3 regions of the Niveibacterium sp. genome follow, and region 3 is predicted to be linked to each of the others. Evidence: predicted binding sites of a transcription regulator. Region 3 holds the regulator's gene; each other region holds the start of a gene.
What was found. Region 3 encodes sigma-54, which starts transcription at its own class of promoters, with help from an activator protein. Its sites were predicted from a motif close to TGGCACGCTTNCTGCTNA; they were not measured.

Region 1 (10,736 bases), on a different contig from region 3:
CGGCTGGCTCGACTACACGCAGTACGCCCCGATCGACCCCGACAGCGCACGACTCGCGCTGCCCGGCTGGCAAGCGGAATTCAGCGTTGCAAGCCCCCCCCGACTCGTCCGCACTCCGACACCATGACCCACGCCAGCAATCGGCCCACGAGCCGCGGCTTCACCCTGATCGAACTCGCCGTTGCGATGACCGTGATCGCCATTCTCGGAGCCAGCGTGCTGATGGCGGTGCGCGTACAGATGACGCAACGCCAGACGGCTGAAACGCGAGCGGCGCTGGACGAAGCCCGCGAGGCGCTGCTGGCGTTCGCGGCGGCCAACGGCCATCTGCCTTGCCCGGCGATTGGCGGTGCCCCGGATCAGGGGCTGGAGAACCGCGACCCGAACACCCGCGTCTGCAAATCACGGCGCGGGCTTCTTGCATGGGCCTCATTGGGCGTGGTTGCAATCGACGGCTACGGGCGTCGGCTCGCCTACGCCACGAGCAACGAAGTGAGCGATGCGTCACCACCGATCACGCTCGATACCGCGATCCCAGCCAGCAAACTGACCATCCAGGCAGGCCAAGGCGGCAGCACAAGGCTTGCCAGTGATGACGCTGTGGTCGCAGCGATCTGGTCCTACGGCGCCAACGGCCTTTTTGGCACCACGCCGGACGGAAACCTGATCAACGGTGACGCAGCTGGCAACGACGAGACTACGAACGGCACGACGAGCGCTTCGGTGGTGATCGCGCGAGACGTCAGCGAGAACGCAGCGGCACCGGGCGGCGCGTTTGACGACGAGGTTATCTGGCTATCGCGCTACGTGTTGTTCAACCGCATGATTACCGCCGGCAAGCTGCCTTGATCGGCGTCGCATCACGGCGACACACTGTCTGGCATCATGCACGGCACGATGAGCTTCCTTGAACGCCTGCGGAACGCAGGCATCACCCCCAACGACAGCGAAGAACTGCGGCTGCAGAAGGCGCTGCTGGTGCTGGCCAGCGGCCTGGTCTCCGTGGCGGCGATCGGCTGGCTGCTGATCTACTGGGCGCTAGGCCCGAAACTCTCAACCACGCTGCCCTTCGTGCTGCAGGTGCTGGTGGCCGCGAACCTGCTGATCTACGCCGCGAGCGGCAATTTCGCGGTGTTCCGCTTCAGTCAGCTGGCGATCTTCCTGTTCTTCCCCTTCATCGCGCAGTGGGCACTGGGCAATTTCGTCACCGCGTCGGGCGTGATCCTGTGGGGTTTGCTTGCGCCCGTCGGCGCGCTGCTGTGCGCCGGGCCACGCGAGTCCGTGCCTTGGTTTGCCGCCTATGTGTTCCTGACGCTGCTGACCGGCACCTTCGATTTCCTGCTCGCCGACTACCTTGTCGCTGCGCCGTCACCCGTGCCCCTGAAAGCCTCGATGGCTTTCTTTACGCTCAACTTCGCGACGATCTCGACCATCGTCTGGCTGCTGATGCGTTTCGCGATTGTCGAGCGGCAGAAGGCGCGCGGAGAGCTGGAAGACGCGCATCGTCAGCTGCATATCGAGCAGGAGCGCTCCGAGCGCCTGCTGCTCAACATCCTGCCTCACCCGGTCGCGCAGCGCCTCAAAGACGATGACTGCACCATCGCGGATGGCTTCGCTGAAGTCACGGTAATGTTTGCCGACATCGTTAACTTCACCGAGCTCGCGTCGGATATGACACCGCAGCAGGTCTTCGGCATGTTGAACCGCGTCTTCTCGCAGTTCGACGAGATGGCGGAGCGGCACGGTCTGGAGAAAATCAAGACGATTGGCGACGCCTACATGGTGGCCGGCGGCCTCAACACCGACCTGCGTGACCCCTGCGAGGCTGTCGCCCAACTGGCGCTGGACATGCGCGACTGGCTTGCGGGTGCCGGCGCGCGCGGGGCCAACCCGCTGCGCGTGCGGATCGGCATTGGCACCGGCCCGGTCGTTGCTGGCGTGGTCGGCAAGAAGAAGTTCATCTACGATCTGTGGGGCGACACGGTGAACCTCGCGAGCCGGATCACCGGCGAAGGCGCGCCGGGGTCAATCCAGTGCGATGCAGCCACCTACGACCGGCTGCGCAACCGCTTCGCGTTCGACCCGCCGCATATCGTGCCGATCAAGGGCAAGGGGACGGTGGTCGTGCATCGTCTGTCGGCCCGCCGCGACCTGGTTAGCGCACAGCCGGACGCGCCTCAGCAAGTCGTATCGCCGGCCTGAGGGCGGTCGAGCCGGAAACACACGGCGCCATCGCGATTCTCCGCCAGACGCACGCGCCAACCGAGCAAGGCCGCCTCGCGCGCCAACTGCATCAGCCCTACACCAAGCCCGGCGTCCGATGCCACAGGCTCGCGCAGCAATCGCATCGCCCGCTCTGGCGGCACCGCTTGGCCATCGTCGCGCACCTCCAGGGAGAAATCTCGCCCGGCCCCGGATAGCCGCACCACAATGTTGGGGCGACCGCGTACGTCGGCCTTGTCACGCGCGTTCTGCACACAGTTGTCGACAAATCGATCAAACAAACCGGCAGGCACACTCAGCATTGGGTCGGGCTCGCCGACACAGGCGACGTCATGCAGGCGCGCCGGCAAACGTGCCCACCAATCCGGAAGCGATACCGATTCACTCGCATCGATACCCGGCTGCCGGAGCTTTTCAAGCGCAAGTCGCAAACGCCCCGCCAGCGCCGGCAGTTGGCGCTGAATCAGCGCACGGGTGCCCTCCGGGTCGCGTTCGAAGCCGCTGTCAGCCGCGTACAGGATCGCCTCGAAGGCCTGCAGCAGGTTCTTCACATCGTGCGTCAGCCGCGCACCCGTCTCGTGGATCGCTCGCAGATAGCCAATCTCCGCCAGATCCGCGGCCTGCCGCCGCGACACCAGGAATTCTGCAAGGATGTTGACCATCAATTCCCAACGCCACAGTGTCACCGCGTCCGCCGCGCCACGCGTGCCGATGGTGACCGCCAGATCGCCGTGAACGATCCGGTTGGCATGGCGGCCAAGGCGACCCACGCTGCCTTGCAGACCCGGCTCAGCCTGCCATGCCACACCCGTAACCCCGGGCAGCTCAAGCATCCGCTTCGCCGCAGCGGCAAGAAAGGCGGTCGCGGACGGCGCGTTACGCGCCTCCTCCGACACCTCTCCCAACCATTCCTCCAGCGGCAACGACCCCGCCAACGCGCGGCGCGACAGCAACAGCGCGACGCCCGAGTAGCCGCCGCGCGGGTTCCAGAGCCAGCCAAGCATCAGCAACACCAACGCCACAGACCCCACCGACTGCAGGAGTGCCCGCTCGTAGGAAGCGCCGGCAAGAAACATGAAAGCCAGCGCCGTTAGCACGATCACGCCGACCGCGAGCATCGCCGTTGCGGCTGCCGCGAAATCGGGTAAGGCGCCAGTGCGCTGGCGACGTTTCAACAGCGCCGACAATGCAACCGCGAGCACAACGACGTAACCCGCGTTGCGCGCCAGTCGCGCAAGCAGTTGCCGCACATCCGGGTCCAACGGCGCGCCGAAGGGCACGACCCAGGCGAGCAGGACGAGGACCAGGTAGCCAAAACCAAGCAGGTCCGGAAAACGTTCGCGCCGCCCGCTTCGGCTGGCCGCCTGCGCGACGACCAAGCCCGCCAGCATGCAAAGCCAGACCGAGAGACTGACCCAGCCGAGCGCCAACTGGAACACGACCAAACCTGCAAGCAGCAGCACCAGAGGCATCGCATCGAGCCGGCGATTCGCCGCGACCATCGGTTGCCACAGCAGAAACGCCCCCAGGTGTGCGGTCAGCAGCATGCGTCCGGGCCATGTGTCGTAGCCCGCCACCAGCGCGAGCTGCAGGCAGGCCAGCATCGCGGCCAAGGCGTGGCCCGGTTTGCGGACCGCATCGCGCCAGTGCTCAGAGGCGATCACTGACATGCGGAAGGACCGTCCAGATTACGTCGTCCAAGTGTCGAAATTTCGACAGATCGCTTTGTGGCGCAGCGAGACACGGGCTTTAAAGCCTTGCAAGTAGAGCGAAATCGCCGCCCCGAAAAATGGGCACGGATCATGCTCAGATCTTCACGCACACAGCCTCCAACGGAATTTCATCATGAAACGGCAAGCCGGTTTCACCCTGGTCGAGATCGCGATTGTATTGGTCATCATCGGCCTGCTGCTCGGCGGCGTCCTGAAAGGCCAGGAGCTGATCGAGAGCGCCAAGGTCAAGAACATCGCGCAAGACATGCGGGCCATCTCGGTCGCGGTACTGACTTATCAGGACAAATATCGGGCACTCCCAGGCGACGATACGAAGGCCGGGGGCACGACCGGTCGATGGGGCACCGGAGCATGCAGCGTGACGGGCGCGGGCAACGGCGTTATTGACGGTGATCCGTTTGCGGCGAAAGACTCATCGACGGAGCCGATTTGCGCGTGGGAACATCTTCGTAGAGCCGGCCTGCTTACTGGCGAAGTCACCGACGGAAACCCCAAACATACGGATCTCGGGGTCTTCGGGCTTACCAGTTCCCCGATCAGCAACGACACCACCCGGTTGCGCGGCGTGCTCTACATCTGCGCCAACAACGTTCGCGGGCGCCGCGTTATTCCGCTAGACGCGCTCATGGATGACGGAGACCCAGCAACTGGATCAATGGTTACGACGAAAGCGCTGACAGCAGCCGACGGCGGCTTTAAGTTGACTCCCCTGTCATCAGGATCCGTCGTCGACGGCGATTCCTACATCGTGTGTATGGGTTTTTGATCGTGCTACGCGACGACACCGGGCAGCATAGGCGGCCCGGTGTCCTTCACACCCCCTGCAACAGCCTCGCCTCTGCCGCCGCCAGCGACTCCGGCGTCCCCAGCAGCACTACCACGTCGCCCATCTCGAACACCAGATCCGATTCCGGGTTGATCGCGCGTACCCCGCGCCGTCGCACGGCGGAAACTTTTGCCCCCGCCTCCGGCAATTCCAGCTCGGCGATTGACCGACCGATGCAGCCGGCGCCGTCGGGCAGTGCCACCGAGTGAAGCCTTTCCAGCGTCGCATCGGGATCGTCCGCAACGTCGGATCGGCCGTGGAAGTAGCCGCGCATCAGTGCGTAGCGTTGAGAGCGGATGTCCCGCACACGGCGGATCACGCGAGATAGCGGCACGCCCGTGAGTGCCATGGTGTGGCTGGCGAGCGTGATGCTGGTTTCGAAGATGTCAGTCACCACCTCTGCCGCGCCGGCGGCCGTCAGCTTCTCGAGTTGCGCCTCTTCAAGCGCACGGACGACCACTGGGATATCGGGCCTCAGCTCGCGCACCAGATCCGTCACGCGGCAGGCGGACCCCACATCCGCATACGAAACAACGATTGCCGCCGCACGCGCGACCCCTGCGGCGATCAGCGTTTCGCGCCGCGCCGCGTCGCCGTAAACCACGGTTTCGCCTGCCGCCGCGGCCTCGCGCACACGATCCGGGTCGAGATCCAGGGCGACATAGCCGACGCCTTCCTTCTCGACAAAACGCGCCAGCAACTGGCCCGTACGGCCATAGCCACAGATGATCACATGCCGTTCGGTGGTCATCGACTGTGCGGCCACACGCGTCAGCTCCATCGAGCGTAACAGCCATTCGGAGGCGACGAAACGCATCACCAGCTTGTTGCTCGCCTGCACGATGAAAGGTGCCACGAGTAGCGACAGCACCACCGAAGCAACGGCCGCCTGGATCAGCGCATCGCTCCCCAACTTGTAGGCGGACATCTGCGACAGCAGCACGAAACCGAACTCGCCGCCAGCGCACAACCACAGGCCGCTGCGCACCGCGTTACCGGGCGTCGCACCGAACAGTCGCGAGGCCGCGAACACCACAGCGAACTTCGTCACCAGAATACCGACCAGCATGCCGAGCACCAGCGGCAGATGCCCGAAGATCACGCGCGCATCGAGGAAGGTGCCGACCGTGACGAGGAACAGGCCGAGCAACACGTCGCGGAAGGGCTTGATGTCCTCTTCCACGCGATAGCGATACTCGGTCTCGGAAATCAGCATCCCCGCGACAAAGGCGCCCAATGCGAGCGATAGGCCGAAATGCTCGGTGAGCCAGGAAAGCCCGAGCGTCACCAGCAACACGTTGAGCATGAACAGCTGCGACGAACGCCGCCGCGCCACCAGCAAGAACCAGCGGCCGAGTAGGCGCTGCCCGAAATACAGCACGGCGGCGAGCAGTACTGTCGCCTTCAGGCCCGCCAGCAAAAGCAATTGCAACTGCGCCTCCGGCGGCTGCGACAGCGCGGGGATCAGCACCAGCAGCGGCACCACCGCCAAGTCCTGGAACAGCAGCACGCCCATCACCATGCGGCCGTGCGGCGCATCAAGTTCCATGCGGTCGATCAGGAGCTTTGACAGCAACGCCGTTGAGGACATCGCGAGCGCCCCGCCGAGGACCAGCGCCGCCCCGGGTGGCACACCCAGCAACGCGCCGAACGCGAGCGTCAGCAGCGTTGTCGCGCCGACCTGGGCCGCACCGAGCCCGAACACCAGCCGCTTCATGCTCATCAGATGCGGCAACGAGAACTCGAGGCCGATCGTGAACATCAGAAACACGACGCCAAACTCGGCCAACGCACGTGCGCTCGATTCATCCGGGATCAGGTTCAGCCCCGCCCGCCCGATCAGCGCACCGACGGCGAGATAGGCCAACTCACCCGGCAGGCGCATGCGATGAAACAGCATCACGCCGACCACCGAAGCGGCAAGCAGCAACAGGACGAAATCGAGCGTATGCAACGGTGACATTGGCGTGGAATCAGCGCGCCCCGGCGCGAAAGGGCGGCAGGACCCGTCTGTTATAATGAAGGTCGAGTTTAACCGTTGCGCGACCATGCAAGAAACCAAGCCACAAGCCGTTTCCCGGGCGACTGACGACGAATTGTTGTCGCTCGGCCGCGATGTGCTGTCGATTGAAGCCGAAGCGGTACTGACGCTGGCGCGCAAGCTGGACGGCAGTTTCGTCGCGGCGACGCGAATGATCCTCGGCGCGAGTGGCCGGGTCATCGTCACCGGCGTCGGCAAGTCGGGCCACATCGGCCGCAAGCTCGCCGCCACCTTCGCATCCACCGGCACGCCAGCCTATTTCGTGCATGCGGCGGAGGCGGCGCATGGCGATCTCGGGATGATCACCGCGTCCGACATCGTGATCGCGCTGTCGAACTCCGGCACCACAGTTGAAGTGCTGACGATCGCGCCGCTGATCAAGCGCCACGGTGCGCACCTGATCGCAATCACCGGTAACCCCTCCTCCGCGCTCGCCAAGCTCGCCGACGTACATCTCGACGCGACGATCGAGCGCGAAGCCTGCCCGCTGAACCTTGCGCCCACTGCGAGCACGACGGCCGCCCTCGCGCTCGGCGACGCGCTGGCGGTTGCACTCCTCGATGCGCGCGGTTTCGGCCCGGACGATTTTGCGCGCTCCCACCCTGGCGGGGCACTCGGCCGCCGGTTGCTGACGCGCGTTTCCGACGTAATGCGCACCGGCGAGCGCATCCCGCGCGTGCCAGAGTCCGCCACATTCGCCGAGGCGCTGCTGGAAGTCACACGCGGCGGCATGGGCATGACCGCAATCGTCAACGAACAGAACCACGCCATCGGTATCTTCACCGACGGCGACTTGCGCCGGCTGCTCGGCGCCGAAACCGACATGCGCGGCCTGAAGGTGGCCGACGTGATGCACCGCAATCCGCGCAGCATCGCGCCTGACGCGCTCGCGGCAGAAGCCGCCGCCACCATGGAACGCGCACGCATCAACCAGATCCTGGTGATCGACGACACGAAACAGCTGGTCGGCGCCTTGAACACGCACGACCTGATGGACGCAAAGGTAATCTGATGGATCGCGCACACGAACGCGCTGCACGCCTCAAACTGATGGCATTCGACGTCGACGGCGTGCTGACCGACGGCACCATCTGGTTCACCGCGGATGGCGATGTGATGAAGGGCTTCTCCACGCTGGATGGCCACGGCCTGCGCATGCTGCAAATAGCCGGTATCGAACTGGCCATCATCACCGGGCGCCGCTCCAAAGCGCTTGAACAACGCTGCGCCAACCTGCAGATCGAGCGCCTCTACCAAGGCGTGGAGGACAAACGCGCCGTGCTGCACACCCTGCTTGGCGAACTGAAGCTCGATGCCACGCAAGCCGGCTACATGGGCGACGATGTCGTCGATCTGCCGATCCTGCGCGCCTGCGGTTTCTCGGCAACCACTGCGGACGGCCACCCGCTGGTGCGCAACCACGTCGACATGGTCGCCAGCCGCCCCGGCGGACGCGGCGCCGCACGTGAAGTCTGCGATTTCATCCTGGCCGCGCAGGGCAAGCTCGACGCCTTCCACGCGCGCTACCTGGCCGACTGATGAAGCGCACCTGGTCCGCGCTGTTTCCGGTGCTGCTCGCGGCGCTGCTGGCCGGCACCGCGTTCTGGCTTGAGCGCTATGTCAGCGGGCAGGCTTCACGCGCCGACGGCCGCTTCCGGCACGACCCCGACATGGTCGCAACGCGATCCGTGCAGGAGCGCTTCGACGCCACCGGAAAGCGCCTGTATGTGCTGGAAGCCGCCATCGCTCGCCACTATCCCGATGACGACAGCACGCATGTCGAAGAAGCAAATCTGCAGCACTTCGGCAAACCGCAGACGCTGCACGTAACGGCGCAAAAGGCCCGCATTTCCGGGCCCGGCGATGAAGTACTGCTGAGCGGGGAAGTCCGCGGCCGCCGCGACGCGGCCGAAGGCGTGCCCGAGATGACCTTCGAGACGACCGAGATCACGGTTCGCCCGGACGAAGAGAAGGCCGTCACCGACAAGCCGGTACACATGACTCGCGGGCAATCCATCATCGACGGCATCGGCCTCGAAATCGACCAGATCAATGGCGTTGCGATCATCGGACAAGCCCGCGCAACGCTCTACCGCAATACGAAGGGAAGCGGGCAATGACTCTCGCACGCATCGCAAGCTCACTGCTGCTCGCTGGCATCCTGTTGGCGTCGGTTGCACCGGCGCACGCCGAGCGCGCCGACCGCGACAAACCGGTCAACATCGAAGCGGACCGCGTCACCGTCGACGACAAGAACAAGGTCCAGATCTTCGAAGGTCGCGTGAAGCTCACGCAGGGCACGCTGACGATTCTGTCCGACAAGATCGTCGTGACGCAGGACATCGAGGGTTTCCAGAAAGGCACCGCCACCGGCGGCCAAGGTGGCCTCGCGCGTTTCCGCCAGAAACGCGAGCAGAAGGAAGAATGGGTTGATGGCGAGGCCGAGCGCATCGAATACGACGCCAAGACCGATCTGGTGCAGCTGTTCAACCGCGCCAAGGTCGTCAGCGGCAAGGACGACGTAAGCGGCCAGTACATCAACTACGACGGCTACAACGAGACCTACCTCGTCACCAACGGCCCCAACGCCACCGTCGTGCAGAACACCGACGCACGCGTGAAGGTCACGATTCAGCCGAAGAAGCAGGACGCGGGCGGCAAGCCTGCCGCCACCGGCCAGCGCTAGGCTATCCGCCCGCGGCCGCTCCGGGGGGTGCGGCCAGCGGCCACATCCAACGGAGGGGGAATGGACTACCAGACGATTCTGGTCGAGCGCCGCGCGCGCGTCGGCCTCATCACACTCAACCGGCCCAAGGCGCTCAACGCGCTGAACGACCAGCTGATCGACGAGCTCGGAGACGCGCTGAGCAGTTTTGAGCGCGACGACGACATCGGTGCCATCGTCATCACCGGTTCCGAGAAGGCTTTCGCCGCGGGCGCGGACATCCGCGCCATGGCGGGCTGGGACTACGTCGACGTCTACAAGTCCGACTTCATCACCCGCAACTGGGAACGCATCAAAAGCTGCCGCAAACCGATCATCGCGGCGGTCGCAGGCTTTGCGCTGGGCGGCGGCAGCGAACTGGCGATGATGTGCGACCTCATCATCGCCGCCGAAACGGCGCGCTTCGGCCAGCCTGAAGTGAAACTCGGCATCCTGCCGGGCGCCGGCGGCACACAACGCCTGCCGCGCGCGATCGGCAAGGCCAAAGCCATGGATCTGTGCCTTACCGGCCGCATGATGGACGCGCACGAAGCGGAGCGCGCCGGCTTGGTGTCACGCGTCGTGCCGGCCGAGCGCTTGCTCGACGAAGCACTCGCTGCAGCAGAAACGATCGCGAGCTATTCCCTGCCGGTCGTCATGATGATCAAGGAATCGGTCAACCGGGCCTTCGAGAGCAGCCTTTCCGAAGGCCTGCTGTTCGAGCGTCGCGTGTTTCACGCCGCATTCTCGCTGGCGGACAAGCGCGAAGGCATGGCCGCATTCCTCGAAAAACGCACAGCCCGCTTCACGCATCGCTGAAAACGGGCTGAACGCCGTCATCCTTCCGTCATGTCGCAGGGCGCAAACTGCGCATCGAGCGGCGCACAGAAGGTTTCGATGCACGGCGTCAATTCTCCTTTGAATCATACGCTTAGCGAACAATCCACTTGGCTGCCGCGCCAGATATTGCACCGCAACAAAAAATGCTTGACGAGACGAAAGTCGTCTCTATAATCGGAATTGTTGCGGTGCAAAATTTTTTGCCCCTGAGTCAATCAAAGGAGATCAACCATGTTCGCTACCCCTGAACAATTCGCTGCTGTCAGCAAGGCCCAAGTCGAATCGCTGCTGAGCATTGCCAACACCGCGTTTGCCAGCGCAGAGCGCCTGGCCAACCTCAACCTGACCGCCGCACGCGCGCTGCTGGAA
Region 2 (10,736 bases), on a different contig from region 3:
ATCGAACGACAGAATCAGAAGGTACTGGCGACATGATGACTGACGTTTGGAAGGCGGAAAACGTGGGGCGGCTCAATCGTCAAACGGCCAGACACCGCCGTTTGTCGCAGGAAAAATCCTGAATGCGGTTTGCTCCGGCAGCGGCTGCTGGTTTCTCAAACTTCAGTGTCTGAGCAGATACTGGCGAAACGCTTAGCTTGCTTTGCAACGCTGCCGCTAACAAGTCCGAATACGGGAACTTAAATGCTGCACCTCGGTGCCGACTAGCTTTACGTTGACGCAACTCGCGAACCATGCCGCTCACACCGCCGGCGTCGTGCCGGGTTCGCGTGCCCAGCGACCCACTTCGGCGATCACGGCTTCCTGCTTGGTCCGGTCGACCGTGGCTTGGGTGAGATACACGGTCACGACGATCGGCTTGCCTTCGGGCGTCCAGTAGACGCCGACGTCGTTGGCAGTACCGGTGGAGGCATTGCCGGTGCCGGTTTTGTCGGCGAGCTTCCAGCCCTCCTTCAGGCCGGCGCGCAGGCGGTAGTCGCTGGTCTTGGTGGCGAGCATCCATTGCATCAGCTGCGCGCGTGAAGCCTCGCTCAACTTGTCTTCAACCAGCAAGCGACGCAGATCGACCGCCATTGCGGCCGGGGTTGTCGTGTCGCGCACGTCGTCGGGCAGCGCTTCGTTGAGTTCCGGCTCGCCGCGGTCGAGCCGGGTCAGCGTGTCACCGATGCCCCGGACATAGGCGTTCCATTGCGGAATGCCGCCGATCTCGCGCAGGATCAGGTTGGCTGCAGTGTTGTCGCTCTCGGTGATTGCGGCCTCACACAACTCGCCCAAGGTGAGGCCTTCACCACCGACATGGTGCTTCGTCACTGGCGCCCATTCGAGCAGATCGCCCTTCGCAATGGCGATGCGCCGATCCAGCCGTTCCTGGCCGGCATCGACGCGCCCGAGCACAGCCGCCGCGGCTAGCCACTTGAAAGTGCTGCACATCGGAAAGCGCTCACCTTCGCGGTAGCCGGTAATACGCCCACTCTCCGCATCGATGCAGCACACGCCGAGCCGCCCGCCGATTTTGGCTTCGATGTCCTCGAACGGGCTGTGACGATTGCGATGATGCGGCTTCTTCTGATGTGACTTTTTCTTCGCGCTGGCGTCTGACGCGAACGCAGCAAGCGCGACACTGCTTGCCCAGATGAAAGCCCTTCTATCCATTGCTGCCCGATCCAAAAAAATCCTGGACCGGGCATGTTAGTCGGCACGCGGCGAATTTCCGCCGCCGAATTGTTTCGGAAGGTGAAGGGCTGTCGCGCACGCGCGAGCGGTGTCAGGCCTCGTCGTCCAGTTCGAAACCGGGGCGGCGCGGCACGGCCATCGGGTCGCACTTGATCGGGCGATAGATTTCGACCCGGTCACCGGCGCGTAGCGGCGCATCGAGCTTCACTGCCTTGCCGAAAATCCCGACCCGCTGGCTTGCGAGGTCGATATGCGGAAACTGTGCGTAGATACCGGATCCCTCGATCGCGTCCTTCACGCACGCATCGTCCGGCACCTCGATCGTGTGCCAGGCGTGCTTCCCCGCTTCGGCGTAGGCAACGGCAACCTTCATGGCTTTCCCTCCTTCAAACACTACAGGCGCGGTGCGCCGGCTGGGTGGAACAGGTTCGGGCTGCGCGCCGCGTTTCGATGAGTCGGCGCAGTGCTAGCAAACACCCCAGTACGAGGAAGCCGCCCGGCGGCAAGATCATCATCAGTGCCCCGGAGTAACCGGGAAGCACCCGCACTTCAAGAAAGGAGAAGGCCGGGCCAAGCAGCAGGCTTGCCTGGGCAAACAGCGTGCCCGCACCGATCAGCTCCCGCACCAGCCCCATCACCGTCAGCGCGAAGGTGAAGCCCAACCCCATCGCCAGGCCATCCACCGCAGACGCCAGCACGCCGTTCTTCGATGCAAAGGCCTCGGCTCGCCCGAGGATCGCGCAGTTCACGACGATCAGCGCGATGAACAGCCCCAGCACCTTGTGCAACCCATGCAGCCAGGCGTTCAGCGACATATCCACCAGCGTGACGAGGGTTGCGATCACGACGACGAAAACTGGAATCCGTACCTGGCTGCTGACGAAATTCCGGATGCTCGCGATCAACATGTTCGACACCACCAGCACAGCCGTCGTCGCCAGCCCCATGCCCAAGCCATTGGTGCCGGAAGTGGTGACCGCCATCGTTGGGCACATGGCCAGCAACTGCACGAACACGACGTTCTGATCCCACAGGCCATCGCGCCAGACGTGCGCAAGTGAGGTGGTATCGCATGCACTGCGCAGCTCGCTCATCGTGCGTCTCCCGAGATTTCCGCGCGATGCGCGTCGTAGAACTGAAGCCCCTCGCGCACCGCCTTCACCACTGCGCGCGGGGTGATCGTGGCGCCGGCAAACTGGTCGAACTCACCGCCATCCTTCTTCACCGCCCAGCGCGCAACCGGCATGCCGGCGAGCGACTTGTTCGTGAAGCTGTTGATCCAGCCCGATTTGGCAGCATCGATCTTGTCGCCCAGGCCAGGCGTTTCAGCATGCCGCAGCACACGCACGCCACTCACCACGCCGGCCGCATCCACGCCGATCAGGACCGCGATCTCGCCCGCATACCCGCGGGCGCTGAACTCGAACACCGCCGCGCTGAATACGCCAGCCTTGGTGCCGCGATAGACGGTGACGACACGCCCGCTCGCAGCCTTGATGACGCGAGCGTCGGCAAGCAGATCGTTGTCGACACACCCTGGCGGCAATACCTGCACCAGCGATTGTTTAAGGTCGTCCTGCGCCGCCTGCGTGATCGGTTCGCGCGTTGCTTCGTTAGCGAGCACCAACGCTGCGCTGGTGATGAAACTCGCGAACGCGAGCAGGATGCCCTGATAGGGAATACGGTCCCGCCATAGCGCGATGTTCATGAACGCCGCTCCTTCCCACTGGAAATCGGCGCGCCGCGCCAGGTACGCCCGTAAACGCGGGGTTTGATGACGCGGTCGATCACCGGCGTCAGGGCATTCATCAGCAACACTGCGAACGCCACGCCTTCCGGGTAGCCGCCGTAGGTGCGGATGAGCCAGGTCAGCAGCCCACAACCTGCACCGAACACAAGTTGCCCGCCGCGCGACGAGGGCGAGGTCACATAGTCGGTTGCGATGAAGAAGGCGCCAAGCACCGCACCGCCTGACAAGATGTGTGTACCCGCATCAAGGTAGCGTGCAGGGTTCGCGCCATGGGCGATCACGGCAGGCAGTGCAATGCCCAGCAGCATCGCAACCGGGATATGCCAGGTGATCAGCCCCATCAGCATCATGGCGAGCCCGCCTGCGGCAATCAGCGCCACGGCCGTTTCGCCCAGGCTCCCCGCGCGCAGGCCGGACCAGGACCACTGCGCCCCGTCGGAGAGCAGCTGGATCAGGCTCGCACCGCGCGACAGTTCTGTCTTTGCGTGGCCCAGCAGCGTTGCGCTCGTCATCGCGTCCGGCGCAGCGCCGCCGAAGGTGAGCTGCAGTGCATCGAACCAGCCTGGCGCATGAGCGACGCCAGCGGTCGGTGCCACCCAGACGGTCATCGCAACCGGGAAGGACACCAGTAACGCGACCCGCGCGACCATCGCCGGGTTGAACAGGTTACAGCCGATGCCACCGAACATCTGCTTTGCCACCACCGTTGCGAACAGCCCGCCGACGACACCCAGCCACCACGGCGCCCACGGCGGTAGTGACAGCGCGAGCAGCCAGCCGGTCAGCAGCGCAGAACCGTCCATCAGCGTAGGCAGCACCGGTTTGGCCATCAGGCGAAGGCTGACGGCTTCGCCCATCAGCGTGGCGACCACGGTGATCAACCAGACGTTGACGGCCGGCCAGCCGAAAAACCAGAAGCCACAGAGCGTTGCTGGCGCCAAGGCCAGCATCACCTTGAGCATCACCTTACCCACCGAGCCCAGCTCCCCCGCGTGAGGCGACGCCGCCACCGATGGCAGGCTGGCGGAAGCAATCATGTTCATCATGGGGTCTCCTGTGTGCCGGCCGCTGCGGCGGCTTGCTGGGCTGCGCGCGCAGCCTTGCGGCGCGCGGCCGCCTCGGCACGTTCGCGCGCTTCACGTTCGAGCCGGGCATTGCGTGCTTCGGCCAGTTCTCGGGTGAAGGCCAGCCGTTTCTTCTGCTGCGCGCGCGACCAGATCTCACCCTTCGCGTGCTGGAACGACTGCACCAGCGGCACACTGGACGGACACACATAAGCGCAGCAGCCGCACGCAAGGCAGTCGTCAAGCTGCAAGGCAGCGGCGCCGTCGTAGTCGCCCACGCGGATGCGCGCTGCGATTTCGAGTGGCTGCAAGCCCATCGGGCACGCTTTCACGCATGATCCGCATCGGATGCAGGCCGAAGGCGCCGGCCGTGAAATTTCGGCCGCGGTAAGTGCGAGCACGCCGCCACAGGCCTTGACCGTGGGCACCTGCGCGTGCGGCAAAGCGAGCCCCATCATCGGCCCACCCATCACCAGCCGTGCCGGCGCTTCCTTGAGGCCGACAAAGGCCAGCAGATCCTCGACCAGTACGCCCACCGGTGCGAGCACATTGCCAGGCCGCGCCACTGCGCCGCCGTTGACGGTGACAATGCGCCGATAGAGCGCCTCGCCATGGCGAAGCGCACGGTGGATCGCCGCGCAGGTGCTGACGTTGTTTACCAGCACGCCGATGCTGGCCGTGCGCGCGCCAGCGGGTACCTGGCGGCCTGTGAGCACTTCCACCAGCTGGCGATCCGACCCCATCGGGTAACGTGCGGGCACCGGGCAGACCCGGATTTGCGCGAACGGCGCCGCCGCCGCGCGCATCGCGGCAATTGCCTCCGGCTTGTTGTCCTCGATCCCGACCAGCGCGCTGGCGGCGCCGACCGCGTGCATCAGGATGCGCACGCCGTCGACCACCTCGTCGGCGCGGTTGCGCATCACGCTGTCGTCGCTCGACAGGTAGGGCTCGCACTCGCCACCGTTGATCACCAGCGTTTCGACGGCCAGCTTGCGACCAAGCTGCGCTTTGGGGGCGGACGGAAACGTGGCGCCCCCCAGGCCGACGATGCCGGCATCGGCGATGCGCCGCGTCACTTCGTCTGGCGGCAGCGCGAAGGGGTCGTCTGCTGCGCAGGCTTCGATCGCCTTGTCTTCGCCGTCGAGCGCAATCGTGATCGCATCGAAAGGCAGCCCCGAAGGGTGTGGTGCCGTGACCGGGCCAATTGCCGTGACCACCCCGGAGGATGGCGCATGCACCGGCGCCGACACGGTGCCCTGCGCAGCGCCGATCAACTGACCGCGCAGCACTTTGTCGCCCGGTGAGACTACCGCCTTCGCAGGGGCTCCAACGTGTTGCAGCAAAGGCACGCGCAGCGTGGCCGGCAGCGGCATCACCCGCAGCGGCTCGTCGGCCGCAGGGCGCTTGTGGTCGTTGTGCGGATGCACACCCCAGCGGCCACCGTTGATTTTGTCGAGAAGTCCCATGCGAGTGTTCCTCAGGCGAAGGCCGGCAGGGCCCAGTTCCAGTCCTGCAGGGTCTTGGGCTTTGCTTGCAGCCCGATCGCGCCGGTCGGGCAGGTTTCAACGCAAGCGCCGCAGCCAGTGCAGGCTTCGTGCAGCACACCATGAATCTGTTTGCTGGCGCCGAGGATTGCGTCGGTCGCGCAGGATCTGAGGCAACGACAGCAGCCGATACAGATTTCTTCCTGGATCGCAGCGAGCCGCGGCCCTTGGTCGGCGATACCGGCCATGTCGAGCGGGATCCCCAGCCTGGCGGCAATCGCCTGCGCCAGTGCGGCGCCGCCGCCGGGGCACACGGTGGCCGGCGCGTTGCCGGCAGCCAGCGCATCCGCAGCCGCCGCGCATCCAGCCAGGCCGCACTGGCCGCAGTTCGTGCCGGGCATCATCGCGGCAAGCTCCACCGCCAGATCGTCGGCCTCCACCGCAAAAACCCGCGCGGCAAGGCCCAGCAACAGGCCGAGCACCAGCCCCAGCGTGGAGAGAATGAATACGGGAGCGAGCATGGCAACCTCCGTCAATTGAAGTTGAGACCGGCGAAACCCATGAAGGCGAGCGCCAGAAGGCTGGCGAGCACGAAGCTCAGCGGCGGGCCTTCGAGCGCCTTCGGTACGCGCGCCAGCGCAAGGCGTTCGCGCAGGCCCGAGAACATCAGCATCGCGAGCGTGAAACCGAGTGCCGAGCCGAAGCCGTACACCACGCTCTTCACGAAACTGTTGCCGTCCTGCACGTTCAGCAGTGCGAGCCCGAGCACCGCGCAGTTGGTGGTGATCAGCGGCAGGAAGATGCCAAGCGACTGGTACAGCGCCGGCATCGTCTTCTTGATCACGGCCTCGATAAACTGCACGGTTGCGGCAATCACCACGATGAAGGTGAGGATGCGCAGAAATTCCAAACCGATCGGCTGCAGAATGAAGTGATCCAGCACCCAGCTGGCCGCCACCGCCACAGTGATCACGAAGGTGGTTGCGAGCCCCATGCCAAAGGCGCTTTCCATACTTTTGGAAACCCCCATGAAGGGGCACAGGCCAAGAAACTTGCTCATCACCACGTTGTTCACCAGCGCGGTGCTGACCAGAAGAATCAGGTATTCGCTCATGCGGTTCGAAGCCTCCTGCCCTGGATCCGCATGGAGCGTGCCAAGTCGATGCACGCCGCACCGGGGCAGTGCGCGAAGGCCGCGCCATCGGGCGCCGCAGCCGGATTTCCGCATGCGTTGATGGCGTCCGGAAGCGCCGATCGGCGTGTCGGGGATGCAACAAACCGAGCTTGTGTTGTGATGAATCCTCACAACGACGCCGGCATTTGATGTCGCTCAAGCGTGGCGATGGGGCGCGAGAATTCGGCACGGTTGCTGCATCGAAGCAGACGAGCGTTCAAACGAGGCCCGCCATGCCAGAGCAGAAGAAAACCGCCGAGAAGAAATCCGCGCGCCCCGCTGCCCGGAAGATCCCCGCCGCCTTGTTCCGTGCCGCGGTCGAGCAAGCAGACATCGCGATCTCGATCACCGATCCGCGCGCGCGGATCGAATATGTGAACCCGGCCTTCACGCGCGCAAGCGGCTACAGCGTCGCGGACGCGGTGGGCCAGCATCAATCGATCCTGTCAAACCACAGCACACCGCCCGAGGTGTACAAATCGATGTGGCGACAGATCACGGGTAAGGAAACCTGGAGCGGCCGACTGGTGAACCGGCGCAAGGACGGCGCGCCCTACCTTGCGGATCTGACCGTCACGCCGGTGCTCGATGAGGCGGGCCAGATCAGCCACTACTTGGGCTTGCATCGCGACATCACCGCGCTACACAAGCTCGAATGTGCGGTGCGCAACCAGAAGGCGCTGATCGAATCGGTGGTCGACGGGGCTCCGCTGGTGCTCGCGCTACTCGACATCAGCGACCGCGTGGTGCTCGACAACCTTGCGTACAAGGCGCTGATGTCGGATCTCGGCATGGCCGAACCGGCCAAGGTGCTGCTGGACGCGATTCGCAACGAACTGGGCAGCGGCTTCGGCCCCTTCAAACCAGGCAGCCACGCCTTCCTCGACCGCCAGGTGCGGCTCGACCGCCCCCACTGGCGTTCGCCGCGCTGGTTCTCGTGCTCGGCGGTATGGGTGGCTGCCGACAGCGACGAAGCCGACCACTTCTACGCCAGCAAGGGAGAGGCCTTTCTGCTGCTGGTCGCAACGGATGTGAGCCGTCAGGTACAGGAGCAGGAGAAAGCCCGCATCGCTGCGCTGCAGGCGGTGATGGCCGAGGAGAGCCGTCAGCAGGCGCTGCGCGAAAGCCTGTCGGCCGCCGTCTATCAGATGGAGGGGCCGCTCAACATCCTCGGCTCGGTGGTCAACATGATGGGCCGCCGCGGCTGCGACCCTGCGCAGGCGGCGCTCGCCGATGCGCTCAAGGCTGGCCAGGCTGCGCTCGAAACGCTGCGTGGGACGATTCCCGCGCGTGCGCCTGAGGCCAGCACCTCGGTCAACCTCAACGAGGTTGTGCGCGACGTACTGGACCTTTCCGCGGTGCGCCTGCTTACCGCAGGTGTCTCGGTCAGTTGGCAGCCGCAGCTGGTGCTGCCCGGCATCCAGGGCTCGCCCACGCGGCTGCGCGCGCTGCTCAAGGCGTTGGTGGACAACGCGATCGAAGCGATGAACGTGAAGGGCTGGCAACAGCGCGAGCTCAGCATCAGCACGCGCACCCGACACAACAGCCTGGAGGTGCGCGTGGAGGACAGCGGCCCGGGTTTGCCCGAGGCGCTTCGCCTGAAAGCCTTTGAGCCCTTCTTTAGCACCAAGAAGCAACTCGGTAGCCATCTGGGAACCGGGCTTCCCGCGGCACAACAAGTCGCGGTAGATCACGGCGGCAGCATCGAGTTGGGCAACGCTGCCAGCGGCGGTTGCACCGCCCTGCTGGTGCTGCCGCTACCCCCGCAGACGCGCGCCCCGGCGCCGATGCACGACAGTCGCGAGATCGGATAAGCCATGGATACCGAAGGCGCACTCCACCGCATCCAGCTCGAAACGCTCTACCGTGTGAGCGTAATTCTTTCGCGCACACTCGACGTCAAGCAAGCCCCGCAGGAAGTGCTGCGCGTGCTGGAGGAATCCGCTGGTCTTACGCGCGGCATGATCAGCGTGCTCGATTCCGACAGCGGCGAACTGGTTGTCAACGCCTTGCAGGGTGTAGAAGCCGACGAGTTCGAGCCGGTTCGCTACCAGTCCGGCGAGGGGGTGCTGGGCCTGATTCTTGAAGAGGGCAAGACGGTCGCCCTGCCCTCGATCGCCAGCAACCCGCGCTTTCTGAACCGGCTCGGCATCTACGAGCGGCGTCTCCCCTTCATCGCGGCGCCCATTCATGTCGGCGGTACGCTGCATGGCGCGCTGGCGGTTCAGCCCAACCGGCTGGACGACGGCCAGCTGGCGGTGCGCGCCCGCTTCGTGGAAATGGTCGCCAACCTGATCAGCCAGAGCGTGAAGCTCTCGCTCGATGTGGCGCAGGAAAAAGAGACTATCGCCGAGGAGCGCGACACCCTGCGCCGTGCCGTGCGCGGTCAGCATGGTTTCGACAACATGGTCGGCCACTCCACCGCGATGCGACGCATCTTCGAGCAGATCCGCATGGTGTCGAAGTGGAACACCACGGTGCTGATCCGCGGCGAGACAGGCACCGGCAAGGAGCTGATCGCCAACGCAATCCACTACAACTCGCCGCGGGGCCGCGGGCCTTACGTGAGGCTCAACTGCGCCTCACTGCCCGAGAACCTGCTCGAATCCGAACTCTTCGGGCACGAAAAAGGCGCCTTCACCGGCGCCGTAGCGTCGCGCAAGGGCCGATTCGAGATGGCCGACGGCGGCACGATCTTCCTCGACGAAATCGGCGAGATCTCGCCCGCCTTCCAGGCCAAGTTGCTGCGCGTACTGCAGGAAGGCGAACTCGAGCGCGTGGGCGGTGGCCGCACGATGAAGGTGGATGTGCGCGTCATCGCGGCAACCCATCGTGACCTCGAAGACGCGGTCGACGACGGCAAGTTCCGCGAGGATCTTTATTTCCGCCTCAACGTGATGCCGATTACCGTGCCGCCACTGCGCGAGCGCCTGGAGGATGTGCCTGAAATTGCCCGCCACCTGATCGGCCGAATCGGCCGGCAACAAGGGCGCCCGCTCGATCTGAGCGAATCTGCAATCACGCGGCTGATGCAATACAGCTGGCCTGGCAATGTGCGCGAACTCGAAAACTGCCTGGAGCGCGCCGCGGTGATGTCGGAGAGTGGCCACATCGACTGCGAGTTGATCCGCATCGACCGCCAGCGCGAACTCTCTGCCGCTGCTGCGGCCAACCGTATCGATCTGGACGACCCGAATCTCGACGAGCGCGGCCGCGTGATCGCCGCGCTTGAACAGGCCGGCTGGGTTCAGGCCAAGGCGGCGCGCCTGCTCAACATGACCCCGCGGCAGATCGCCTACCGCGTGCAGACCCTGGGCATCGAGGTGAAGCAGTTCTGAGCATGACGGCTGCGAAGCGGCCCGAGCAGGGTGCCTCGCAGTCCGTCGTTAAACGCGCAATCAGGCGCTCAGATCACCAGGTGATAGCGCAGGTTGTCGAAATACGACTTGTTCGGCCACTGTGCAGCATCTGCCTGACAAGAGAAGCGCACCCGAGCAATGGTGCGGGACGGCATGCTGACTGCCAGCGTCTTCCAGCCATCGCCCGCCGACGCCCCTGGCAACGTGCCGACGTAATACGACGCGGCAATGCGCTTGCCTTGACGGTCATAGGCCTCCAGAAAGGGCCGCCCGGTGGTGTTTATCATCTCGCCCGGACATGGTGTCTCGCATACCGGATAAGCGTCGATCGACACCGTATCGGTCGGCCTGTCGAACAGCACATCGATCGCGCCTTCCCGCGCATAGAAGCAGGGCGTGGTGCCCGGCGCATGAATCGACACGCCGTTCGAGCCACCCACGTAAACCTGTTTGCGCACATAGGCCGGGCCGCTGGTGAGCGGGTTGATCATCGTGAGCCCATACACCTCGCTGGCCAGCGCCCCCTCGGGTACCGGTTGTCCTGCCAGATCGGTGTCGAAGTCCATCAGCACCATCACATCGATACGAGGAATATCGGGGCCAACCTTGATCGGCGGGCGCAGTTTCGGTCTATCAACCACTGCCGGGTCCCCCGCCCCTTGCGAGCGGAGC
Region 3 (10,736 bases):
CAACCGGAAACATGCCCGCCTGTGGGGGGAACACCTTGGCGCGCTTACGGTGCTTCAATGCAAGTGCGGGGTCAGACACAGGGTGTCGGCCCATCACTGAATAGCGGAGGATCACATGAACAAGACGAAACGACATATCGCGTTGCTGCTGGCGGCCGGCGCCGCTACGCTGACCACCGCGGCGGTACTCGCCGCGCCCGGCCCGGGTGACTGCCCGATGGCGGATGGCATGCCACCGATGCATGGCCAGCGGCGCCCGATCGATCCGGCCCGCATGCAGCAGATGGCCACCAAACGCTTTGACGCGCTGCACGATACGCTGAAGCTCAGCGCAGCGCAGGAGCCGGCATGGAAGGCCTATCGTGAAGGCATCCTCGCCGACATGGAGGCGATGGCCAAGAGCCGACCGGACTTTGACGCCTTGCGCGACAAGCCGGCACCGGATCGCATGGCGGCGATGCTGGAACATTCAAAGCTGCGTCAGGCGCAGATGGAGAAGCACCTTGCCGAGACGCGCAAGTTCTACGATCAGCTGACGCCGGAGCAGAAGAAGGCTTTTGACGCACATAGCATGATGGGCCCGCACGGTGGGCGCGGTGGTATGCGTGGGCCGCGCGGTGCGGCACCCGCACCGGCGCCGAAAGACGTACAGCCGTAAGTGCAGAGAATGCGGGCTTGCGTGAGGGCAGACCGCTGACCGGCCGGGGCGACCCGGCCGGTTTTTCTTTGTTACCGGCTTAGCTCGCGAGGCTCGGGTAGTCGGTGTAGCCCTTGTCGGCACCGCCGTAGAAGGTCGACGCGTCGGGGGCGTTGAGCGCAGCGCCCTTGGCAAAGCGGGTCGGCAGATCCGGGTTGGCGATAAACGGGCGGCCGAACGCTACAGCGTCACCCACGCCGCTCGCGATCAGCGTTTCGGCCTTCTCCAGCGTGTAGCCGCCAGCGAAGATCAGCGTTCCCTTGACGCGCTGACGCAGCCCGGCGCGGAAGGCATCCGCCAGTTGCGGGCCGCCCGCCCAGTCCGGCTCGGCGATATGCACGTAGGCGAGCTTGCGTGCGTTCAGCTGCTCGGCGAGATAGAAGGCCATTGCCTCCGCTTCTGCGTCGGCGATGTCATTGAAGGTGCCGAAGGGCGACAGGCGGATGCCGGTGCGCGCAGCGCCGATTTCGGCGACAACTGCATCCACGACTTCAAGCGTCAGGCGGGCGCGGTTCTCCACGCTGCCGCCGTAGGCATCGGTGCGCTGATTCGGGCCGGTGCTCTGGAACTGATCCAGCAGGTAGCCGTTGGCGCCGTGGATCTCGACGAAGTCAAAACCGGTATCGACGGCGCGGCGTGCCGCGGCGCGGAAGGCGGCGACGATGCCGGGCAGTTCCTCGGTTTCGAGCGCGCGCGGCAGGTCGGTCTGGACCATGCCCATGCTGCCGTCCGGATGCACGACGAAGGTCTGCGCGTTGGCTTGGATCGCGGACGGTGCGACCGGCAACTTGCCGTCCGGCTGTACATGGCGGTGCGAAATGCGGCCGACGTGCCAGAGCTGCAGCGCGATGTGGCCACCCGCAGCGTGGACCGCGTCGGTTACGAGCTTCCAGCCCGCTTGCTGGGCGTCGGTGTGCATGCCGGGCGTCCAGGCGTAACCCTGGGCTTCGGGCATCACTTGGGTGGCCTCGGTGACGATCAAGCCAGCGGATGCGCGTTGCGCATAGTAGGTTGCGTTCAGCGCGGTGGGCACGTTGCCCGGCTGGCTTGCGCGCTGGCGGGTCAGCGGCGCCATGAAGATGCGATTCGGCAGGGTCAGGTTTCCAACCTGAATCGGTTGCAGCAGCTTGTCAGCGTTCATCGTATGACTCCGAGTAGGGTGTTGTGATTAGACCGGTCGGCTAGCGGGCGGGCGCAGTCGTTCGGAAAACATGGCTTCATGACTTCAGTGCAGGTCGGCGCCGAGCAGATGCAGCGTGTGGGCCCAGGCGGCCTCGAACGGTGCTGCATCGCGTTGTGCCTTGGTCAGCACGCTTGCGCCGATCCACAGCGTGTAAAGCGTGATGGCCAGATTGGCCGGGTCGGCGCCCGCCGGCAGCGATCCGTCCTGCGATGCGGCCTGCAGGGCGCCTGCGATGCGTGCGGTGATGCGCCGCGTGCCCACTGCGAGCGCCTGGCGCATCGGCTCTGACAGGTCAGCCACCTCCGCGGCCAGCTTCACGGCAAGGCACTGTTGGGCACAGCCACCATCACGCTGGCGGTCCATCCAGTCAGCGAAATAGCCCAGCACGCGCGCTCGTCCGGTGCCCGCTGAGCTGCCGAAACGCTCGTCCAGGCTTTCAAGGTAGCGCTCGAAGTAGCGCTCCAGCAAGGCAACGCCAAAGGCTTCTTTCGACGGGAACCAGTGATAGAACGAGCCTTTGGGTACGCCGGCGGCGCTCAGAATCGGGCCGAGGCCGACCGCAGCAAAGCCTTTGCCGAGGATCAGGCTCTCGGCGGTCTGCAGGATGTGCTCGCGGGTGTCGGTGGTCCGGTTCATGCGGCAGATCATACTAGACCGGTCGTCTAGTGTGCAAGCAGCCGTCGTCGCTCAGACGTGCCTCAGGCTCTGCCAAGAATCACAAAGAAAATGCCTAATGCATAGACAGGTGCCGAACCTTTAAGGCAGAATGCGCCCCGGTCCCGTTGCATGGCTCCCTTGTGGCGGGATTTTCGGCTCCGGTGGTCCAAGCCACGGATCCGAGGTTCGTGGTCGGTAGTCGTATCGGGTCGTGAGGCGGGGGCTTCACGACCCACTTTTTTGCGTGTCTCGGGTGGCGAGCGTCGCAAGAAAGTCTTCCACCGGTTGAAAACCGACGACGCGCGTCGAAGCGATTTCCTTACCGGCGGCGTCGAAGAACACGATGCCCGGCGGCCCAAAGAGGCCGAAGCGCTTGAGCAAGGCCTGATGCGCTTCAGTGTTGCCGGTAACATCGGCTTTCAGCAGCACCGTATCCTTCAACGCGGCCGCGACACGCGGATCGCTGAACGTGAAGCGATCCATCTCCTTGCAACTGACACACCAGTCTGCGTAGAAATCCAGCATCACCGGCCGACCTTCGGCGAGCCGCGCATCGAGCTCCGCAACGTTGCTGACCGGCTGAAACGCGAGCTTGGTACTTGTTTCAGCAGCCGTCGCGCCACGCAGGAAACCGAGCGGTTGCAGTGGGTCGCGGCTGCCGCCCAAGGCTCCGATCAATAGCGCGCTGCCGACGATCAGCAGCAGCACGCCGACGCCCTTCCAGAAGCGCCGCGCGCCCTTGGCCTGCGGCGGCAGCGGGTCGAGCGCATGCAGGAACACCGCGCAGACGATGGCCAGCGCAGCCCAGGCCAGCATGACGACCACTTGCGGCAGCACCGGGGTGACCAGCCACAGCGCGAGCGCGAGCAGGATCACGCCAAAGCTGCGCTTGACCGACTCCATCCACGGGCCGGCGTGCGGCAGCAGGCCCCGTGTTGCAACAGCAATCAGAATCAGCGGCGCGCCCATGCCAAGCGCCATCACAAACAGCGCGAAACCGCCGAGCCACGCATCGCCGGTCTTGGCGATGTAGAGCAGGGCGCCGGCCAACGGCGCCGCGACACAGGGGCCGACAATCAAGGCCGACAGCACCCCCATCACGGCAACTCCCAGCACCGAGCCGCCGCGCTGGTGGTTGGCGCGGTCCGAGAGGCGGCTCTGCAGCGCCGAGGGCAGCTGCAGTTCATAGAAGCCAAACATCGCGAAGGCGAGCACGACGAAGATCGCAGCGAAGCCGCCGAGCACCCACGCGTTCTGCAAGGCCGCGGACAGCAGCGTGCCGGACAGCCCGGCCGCGACGCCGGCAACGGCATAGGTGAGCGCCATGCCGAGCACGTACACCCCTGCCAGCGCGGCCGAGCGCGCACGCGTGACATGCGCGCCCTGGCCCACGATGATGCCGGAGAGGATGGGCAGCATTGGCAGCATGCACGGCGTGAAGGCGAGCAGCAGGCCGGCACCGAAGAAGCTGAGCAGGATCAGCGAGAGTTTGCCGGTACGTAACAGCCCCGCAAGGCGCCCGCTCTCGTCCGCGCTGACCGGCGCCGCCGCTGCGATGGCCGGACCGCCGGGGCTCACCGCCGGGGCGGCGTCGCTGCGCGCGCCGAGCTTGCCGAGCGCTCGCGACAGCAAGCCGCCGCCATCCGCGCCGCCCAGCGTCACGAGGGTGGTCTGCGGCGGGTAGCAGACGCCCACATCCGCGCAGCCCTGGTAGGTCACGCTCAACTGCTGGCCATCGCGCACTTCGCCCGACGCGACCGGGACGCTGACCGCCAGATCGCCGCGAAAGATCTCAACCTCGCCAAAGAACTCGTCCTGCTTGCGCTCACCTGCCGGATAGCTGGCGGCTGCGAGCTTCAGCGAAGCGTCCTGCGGCTCGAACGCGAAGCGGTGCTTGTAGAGGTAGTAGCCCTTCTCGATCGCGAATTGCAGCGATACGGTATGTGCGTCCTGCGCCTGTGCGGTAACGCTGAACGCCTTTTCGGGTTCAAGCAGGTCCGGGGCCGCCAGCGCGGTTGTCGTGAAGCTGCAGAGCAACAGCGAAATCAGGAACTTCATCGGTTTGTGTCTAGAGCCCGTCGGGCAAATGTTCGTCAGGTTCGGTCGCGTCGGCCACCCACTGCAGGTAGGCCGCCGCACCACGATTTGCTTCCACTGCGAGGATTTCCGGCACCTCGTAGGGGTGTTCCGCCAGCAGTGCCGCTTCAAGCGCGGCGTAACGGGAGGCGGTGGTCTTGATCATCAGCGGCACTTCGTTGGTCTGCTCGATGGCACCCTGCCAGCGATAGACCGAGCGAATCGGCGCAAGGATGTTGACGCACGCCGCGAGCCGACGTTCCACCAGACTGTGCGCGGCGCGCTCGGCGCTTGCTGCGTCGGGGAAGTTGCACATCACGATCAGCACTGGCTCGGCCATCGCCGTCTCCTGCCATATCCGGCCCTGAATTCTAGCGGCGCTTGAGCGGTAATCCTTGGCGCCAAACAAAAACCCCGCCATCGGGCGGGGTTTTCATTGAGGCGATCGAACTTAGCCCTTGAGGCATTCGCTCATGAACTTCTTGCGCTCATCGCCCTTCTTGCCGGTCGCCTTCTCGTTGCAGATCTTCATCTTGTCCTGTTGCGAGCCGGCGGGTTTGGCCTCGGTTTTGGCGTCCGCCGCGGGTGCGTCGGCCGCCGCAGGTTTTGCGCTGAGGCATTCGCTCATGAACTTCTTGCGCTCGTCACCCTTCTTGCCTGCCGCCTTCTCATTGCAGACCTTCATCTTGTCCTGCTGCGCAGTCGGCGCTTTCGCGTCGGCTTCGGCGGCTGCGGCCGGCTTTGCGCTGAGGCAGTCACTCATGAACTTCTTGCGTTCGTCGCCCTTCATGCCGGTCGCCTTTTCGTTGCAGACCTTCATCTTTTCCTGCTGCGCAGTCGGCTTCTTGGCTTCGTCTGCGGCATGGGCGGGGAACAACGCGAACTGCGCGGCCAGTGCTGCAGCCAGGATCACGAGCTTCTTCATGCAAGGCCTCCGGAGAGAGATTTTGGGCGAGATGTTGGCCGCGGATCACGCGGCCGCGGTGAAGACGGTCGGCTTACAGGTCTTCTTCGTCGAGATCCAGCGCCGAGCGCTGGCGATCAACGAATTCCTGCATCGAGTCTATGCCACGTAACTGAAGAATGGTATTTCGCACCGCCGCTTCCAGCAACACTGCAAGGTTGCGGCCGGCCGCGACAGGCAAGGTAACGCGCCGCGTCGGCACCCCCACGATGTCCTGCATGTCGTCTTCCAGTGGCAGGCGGGGCATCTGTGGGCTCTCGCCGCGGATCTGACGGTGCAGATGCACGACCAGCTTGAGCTTCATCTTCCGACGGCAGGCCGTCTCGCCGAAGATCGTGCGGATGTTGAGGATGCCGAGGCCGCGGACTTCGAGGAAGTCCTTCAGCATCGGCGGGCAGCGCCCTTCGAGCACGCCAGGCGCAATGCGCGAAACCTCGACCACATCGTCGGCCACCAGGCCGTGGCCGCGCGAGATCAGTTCCAGCGCCAGTTCGGATTTGCCTGCGCCCGAATCGCCAGTGATCAGCACGCCGAGCCCGAGTACGTCCATGAACACGCCATGCAGCGATGTCTTTTCGGCGAGGTTGCGCGCGAGGTAGGTGCGCAGCGAATCGATCACCCGCGCCGTTTCGGCCGAGGTCGTGAACATCGCAACGCGTGCGCTTTCGAATGCACTCTGGATCAGTGGCGGCACTTCACAGCCATCCGCCACGATCATCGCCGGCGGATGCGCCAGCAAGATGCTTTCAAGCTGATGCTGCACCTTGTCGCGTGCCTGGCGGCGAATCCAGCCCAGTTCCGCTTCGCCCATCACCTGGATGCGGTTGGGGTGGATGATGTTGAGGTGGCCGACCAGTTCGGCCGGCCACACCTTCTCGTTCGGGACCTGCACCTCGACATCGAGCGGGCCGGCGAGGTGGCTCAGGCCGAGCCGATCGCGGTTGTCCTCGTAGATGCGGGCGACGCTAGTTCGCCGCATTCGGGTTCCAGTTCACGAACAGGGTGTGTGCCTCGGATGTATCGCTGGCCAGCGTCAGGGCATCGCGGAAGCTGCGGTCGGAGAACATCTGCGCCAGTTCCGACAGGAGGCGCAGGTGATGTTCGGTGGCGCTTTCGGGCACCAGCAGCACGAACATCAGGTTCACCGGCTTGCCGTCCGGCGCCTCGAAGGGCACCGGTTGGGCGAGGCGGATGAAGGCGCCGACGGCGTCGCGCAGGCCCTTGATGCGGCCGTGCGGGATCGCAATACCTTGACCGAGCCCGGTAGAGCCGAGCTTCTCGCGTGTGAATAGCGCGTCGTAGACAGCGCTGCGCGCGAGTCCCTGATGGTTTTCGAAGAGCAGGCCTGCCTGTTCGAAAACGCGCTTCTTGCTGCTCGCGTCAAGGTCGACGAGCACATTGGACGGCGGCAGCAGCGGGGCGATGAGATTCATGCTTGGGGGTTCAGAAATGCACTGCGCGCCCGAAGGCGCGCAGATCCGGGGTCAGCTCATGTTCGGCGCGGGGGCTTTCCGCAAGCTTACGCGCCGGGATTCACTAGAGCGACCGTGATTACGATTCTGCAGACTGGCGCTTGTGCGCCTCGTGGCCGTGATCGTAGGACTTTTCCTTGTGCTTGAGAACCTGCCTGTCCAGTTTGTCCGTCATGGCGTCGATTGCGGCATACAGATCTTCCTCGATGCTCTCGACGAAAATGTCCTTGCCGCGTACATGTACCGTCACTTCCGCCTTTTGCTTCAGCTTATCCACCGACAGGATCACGTTCACGCTGGTGACATGATCGAAGTGGCGAATCACGCGATCCAGTTTCGACGTTACGTAGTCGCGAAGGGCGGCGGTAACTTCGAGATGGTGTCCGGTGATGTTCAGGTTCATGATTTATCCTCTCAGATCATCTTGCGCTGGCTGACCGGCGGGATGTTGAGCGACTCGCGGTACTTTGCGATGGTACGTCGCGCAACGACTATCCCCTGCTGGCCGAGAAGCTCGGCAATCCGCGCATCGGAAAGCGGTTTTTTGCGATCCTCTGCCGCGACCAGCTGGCGAATCAGCGCACGAATCGCCGTAGCTGAACACGCGCCGCCAGAATCCGTGGCGACGTGGCTGCCGAAAAAATACTTCAGTTCAAGGATACCTCTTGGCGTGGCCATGTACTTCTGTGTGGTCACCCGCGAGATCGTCGATTCATGCAGATCAAGCTGCTCTGCGATTTCGCGCAGCGTCAGCGGGCGCATTGCCACGTCCCCATAATCGAAGAACTGCCGCTGGCGGTCAACGATTGCCTGGGAGACCCGCAGGATCGTGTCAAAGCGTTGCTGTACGTTCTTGATCATCCAGCGCGCCTCCTGCAACTGCCCGGCCAGTGATCCGGCCGAGCCACGGTGCTGCTGCAGGATGCCGGCGTAGAGCTGGTTGATCCGCAGCTTGGGCATTGCGTCCGGGTTCAGTGTCGCACTCCAGTGGCCGCGTACCTTGCGCACGATCACATCCGGGATCACATAACGCGTCTCGATTGCGGCAAACCGTGCACCGGGGCGTGGATCGAGGCTGCAGACGAGCTGATGCGCTTCGCGCAGGGTCTCGTCGCTGCAACCCAGATGCCGCTTCAGGCGCACGAAGTCCCGCGCGGCAAGCAGCTCCAAATGCTGTTCGACGATCACCATCGCCGCATCGCGCGCTGTGCTCTCGGGTAGCAAACGCAACTGAAGCTTCAGGCATTCGCCCGGCGAACGGGCGCCGATACCGGTGGGGTCAAGGTTCTGCAGATGCGCCAACGCGATCTGCAACTCGTCGACGTCGACTTCGAATTCGGGTGGCAGCAGTTCGAGCAGTTCTTCGAGCGGCTGGGTGAGGTAGCCATCGTCGTCGAGCGCTTCGATCATGAAGCGCAGCAGCGCGCGATCGCGGTCCGACAGCGGCATCAGGGCGACTTGTTCATCCAGGTGGTCGCGCAGGCTGGTCTGCGCCGCGCGGAATTCCTGGAAGTCCGTCTCGTCGTCCTCGTCGCGACTACCGCTGCCACTGCCGCCGCCTTCGCCGGACCACTCGGTGGGGCCGTCGTCGTAGCTGCCGGCATCGTCAAAGCTCGGTTCGCTCGGTTCGGGTGAGGTCTCCGCTGCCTCCGCGGCGACATCGTTGGCGGTGTCGGTGCGTTCGTCGCCGCTCGGGGTGGTGGCGGACTGGCCCCAGGATTCCGGGTCCGATTCCGCGTCTTCGCGTTCGAGCAACGGGTTCTCGAGCAGCATGCGCTCGATTTCGCTGTTGAGCTCCAGGGTCGATAGCTGCAGCAGCTTGATCGACTGTTGCAGCTGCGGGGTCAGCGCGAGCTGCTGGGAGATACGGAGCTGGAGCGAGGGCTTCATCGTAGGGGTTGCGCGATCAGAGTCGGAAATGTTCGCCGAGGTAGACCTCGCGAACCTTGTCGTTCTGGACGATTTCGTCAGGGCGGCCGCTGGCGAGCACCACCCCTTCGGTGATGATGTAGGCGCGATCGCAGATACCCAGCGTCTCGCGCACGTTGTGGTCGGTGATCAGCACGCCGATGTTGCGATCCTTCAGGAAGCGGATGATCTTCTGGATGTCGATCACGGCGATCGGGTCGACGCCGGCAAAGGGCTCGTCGAGCAGGATCACCTGCGGGTTGGTGGCCAGCGCGCGTGCGATTTCAACGCGGCGGCGCTCGCCCCCCGACAGCGACATCGCGGTGGCGTCGCGCAGGTGCGTGATGCCCAGTTCGCCCAGCAGCTGGTCGAGCCGGGCCGTGAGCTGATCCTTTGGCAGCTTCTGCAGTTCGAGCACCGCGAGGATGTTCTCGGCGACCGTCAATTTGCGGAAGACCGAGTTTTCCTGCGGCAGGTAGGACAAGCCCAGATGCGCCCGCTTGTGGATCGGCAGGTGGGTGATCTCCTTGTCGTCAAGGATGATATTGCCGCCATCGGCGCGGACCAGGCCGACGATCATGTAGAAGCAGGTCGTCTTGCCGGCACCGTTGGGGCCGAGCAGGCCGACGACCTCACCGCTGCCGACTTCGAAGCCAACATCGCGCACGACGGTGCGCGCCTTGTAGCGCTTGGATAGACCGCCTACCTTAAGCAGACTCATCGAACGGCTCTTTCAACACTTTTCTCACGACCTCCGCGGAGAATCCGCGGGCGGTCAGAAAGCGCGCCTGGCGCGCCCATTCCTTTGCATCGCCCGGCACATTGCCAAACTTGCGTGCCCATATGGCCCGGGCGCGTTCCAGCTCTGTTTCGCCCAACTCGCTCGCTAGCGCGTCGCTGATCGTGTCCTGATCCACGCCGCGCTGTGCGAGCTCGTGCTGGATGCGTCGCTGGCCCAGCCTGCCGGCGCGGCTGCGCACATAACTTTCGGCGAAGCGGGCGTCGGACAGCAGGCCCAGTTCGCTCATCCGTTCAAGCACCGCTTCGACCGCTTCCGGCTCGCCATGCGCCGCGAGCTTGCGCGCCAATTCGGCCCGGCTGTGCTCGCGCTGCGCCAGCGTGCGCAGCGCGCGGGCTTTCAGCTCGTCGCTGCTCATCGCTTGTCTTCGTGGCCCGTTCAGGCCGCGGCAGCTTCCCCGGCCGGCAGCTCGGGCAGGCCCAACTGAACGCGGATCTTGTTCTCGATTTCGCGTGCAGTCTCAGGATGCGAGCGCAGGAACTCGCGCGCATTGTCCTTGCCTTGCCCGATCTTCTCGCCGTTATAGGCGTACCAAGCGCCGCTCTTGTCGACGAAGCGTTGCTCGACACCCATGTCGATGATCTCGCCTTCACGCGAGATGCCTTCGCCGTAGAGGATGTCGAAGTGCGCTTCCTTGAACGGTGGCGAGACCTTGTTCTTGACGACCTTGACCTTGGTCTCCGAGCCGATCACCTCGTCGCCCTTCTTGATCGTGCCGGTACGGCGGATGTCCAGACGCACTGAGGCGTAGAACTTCAGCGCGTTACCGCCGGTCGTGGTTTCCGGGTTGCCGAACATCACGCCGATCTTCATGCGGATCTGGTTGATGAAGATGACCATCGTGTTGGTGCGCTTGATGTTGCCGGTCAGCTTGCGCAGTGCCTGCGACATCAGGCGGGCCTGCAGGCCGGGCAGCTGGTCGCCCATCTCGCCCTCGATTTCGGCCTTCGGCGTCAGCGCAGCAACCGAGTCGATGACCA

Region 1: ACE3P0_RS19035 (prepilin-type N-terminal cleavage/methylation domain-containing protein) is a predicted target of sigma-54. The motif match lies at 4,015-4,032, and genes of this name have one in related genera.
Region 2: nifL (nitrogen fixation negative regulator NifL) is a predicted target of sigma-54. The motif match lies at 6,890-6,907, and genes of this name have one in related genera.

Annotation. Positions count from the first base shown of each region.
Region 1 is NZ_JAYRDJ010000042.1:14,620-25,355, reverse strand. Features, by position in the region: gene ACE3P0_RS19055 (hypothetical protein) at 1-127, shown strand, start outside; gene ACE3P0_RS19050 (type II secretion system protein) at 124-849, shown strand; gene ACE3P0_RS19045 (adenylate/guanylate cyclase domain-containing protein) at 898-2,202, shown strand; gene ACE3P0_RS19040 (ATP-binding protein) at 2,178-3,893, opposite strand; gene ACE3P0_RS19035 (prepilin-type N-terminal cleavage/methylation domain-containing protein) at 4,069-4,722, shown strand; gene ACE3P0_RS19030 (cation:proton antiporter) at 4,769-6,745, opposite strand; gene ACE3P0_RS19025 (SIS domain-containing protein) at 6,831-7,835, shown strand; gene ACE3P0_RS19020 (KdsC family phosphatase) at 7,835-8,362, shown strand; gene lptC (LPS export ABC transporter periplasmic protein LptC) at 8,362-8,943, shown strand; gene lptA (lipopolysaccharide transport periplasmic protein LptA) at 8,940-9,509, shown strand; gene ACE3P0_RS19005 (enoyl-CoA hydratase) at 9,570-10,346, shown strand; gene ACE3P0_RS19000 (phasin family protein) at 10,599-10,736, shown strand, end outside.
Region 2 is NZ_JAYRDJ010000034.1:21,626-32,361, forward strand. Features, by position in the region: gene bla (class A beta-lactamase) at 301-1,212, opposite strand; gene ACE3P0_RS17575 (RnfH family protein) at 1,325-1,606, opposite strand; gene ACE3P0_RS17580 (electron transport complex subunit E) at 1,620-2,327, opposite strand; gene rsxG (electron transport complex subunit RsxG) at 2,324-2,941, opposite strand; gene ACE3P0_RS17590 (RnfABCDGE type electron transport complex subunit D) at 2,938-4,029, opposite strand; gene rsxC (electron transport complex subunit RsxC) at 4,026-5,513, opposite strand; gene ACE3P0_RS17600 (RnfABCDGE type electron transport complex subunit B) at 5,525-6,052, opposite strand; gene rsxA (electron transport complex subunit RsxA) at 6,064-6,645, opposite strand; gene nifL (nitrogen fixation negative regulator NifL) at 6,939-8,519, shown strand; gene nifA (nif-specific transcriptional activator NifA) at 8,523-10,043, shown strand; gene ACE3P0_RS17620 (hypothetical protein) at 10,112-10,736, opposite strand, start outside.
Region 3 is NZ_JAYRDJ010000006.1:32,066-42,801, reverse strand. Features, by position in the region: gene ACE3P0_RS06470 (Spy/CpxP family protein refolding chaperone) at 116-658, shown strand; gene ACE3P0_RS06465 (alkene reductase) at 738-1,838, opposite strand; gene ACE3P0_RS06460 (TetR/AcrR family transcriptional regulator) at 1,923-2,516, opposite strand; gene ACE3P0_RS06455 (protein-disulfide reductase DsbD) at 2,763-4,595, opposite strand; gene cutA (divalent-cation tolerance protein CutA) at 4,606-4,953, opposite strand; gene ACE3P0_RS06445 (PsiF family protein) at 5,065-5,538, opposite strand; gene hprK (HPr(Ser) kinase/phosphatase) at 5,612-6,556, opposite strand; gene ptsN (PTS IIA-like nitrogen regulatory protein PtsN) at 6,543-7,010, opposite strand; gene hpf (ribosome hibernation-promoting factor, HPF/YfiA family) at 7,129-7,452, opposite strand; gene ACE3P0_RS06425 (RNA polymerase factor sigma-54) at 7,464-8,939, opposite strand; gene lptB (LPS export ABC transporter ATP-binding protein) at 8,956-9,678, opposite strand; gene recX (recombination regulator RecX) at 9,665-10,114, opposite strand; gene recA (recombinase RecA) at 10,135-10,736, opposite strand, start outside.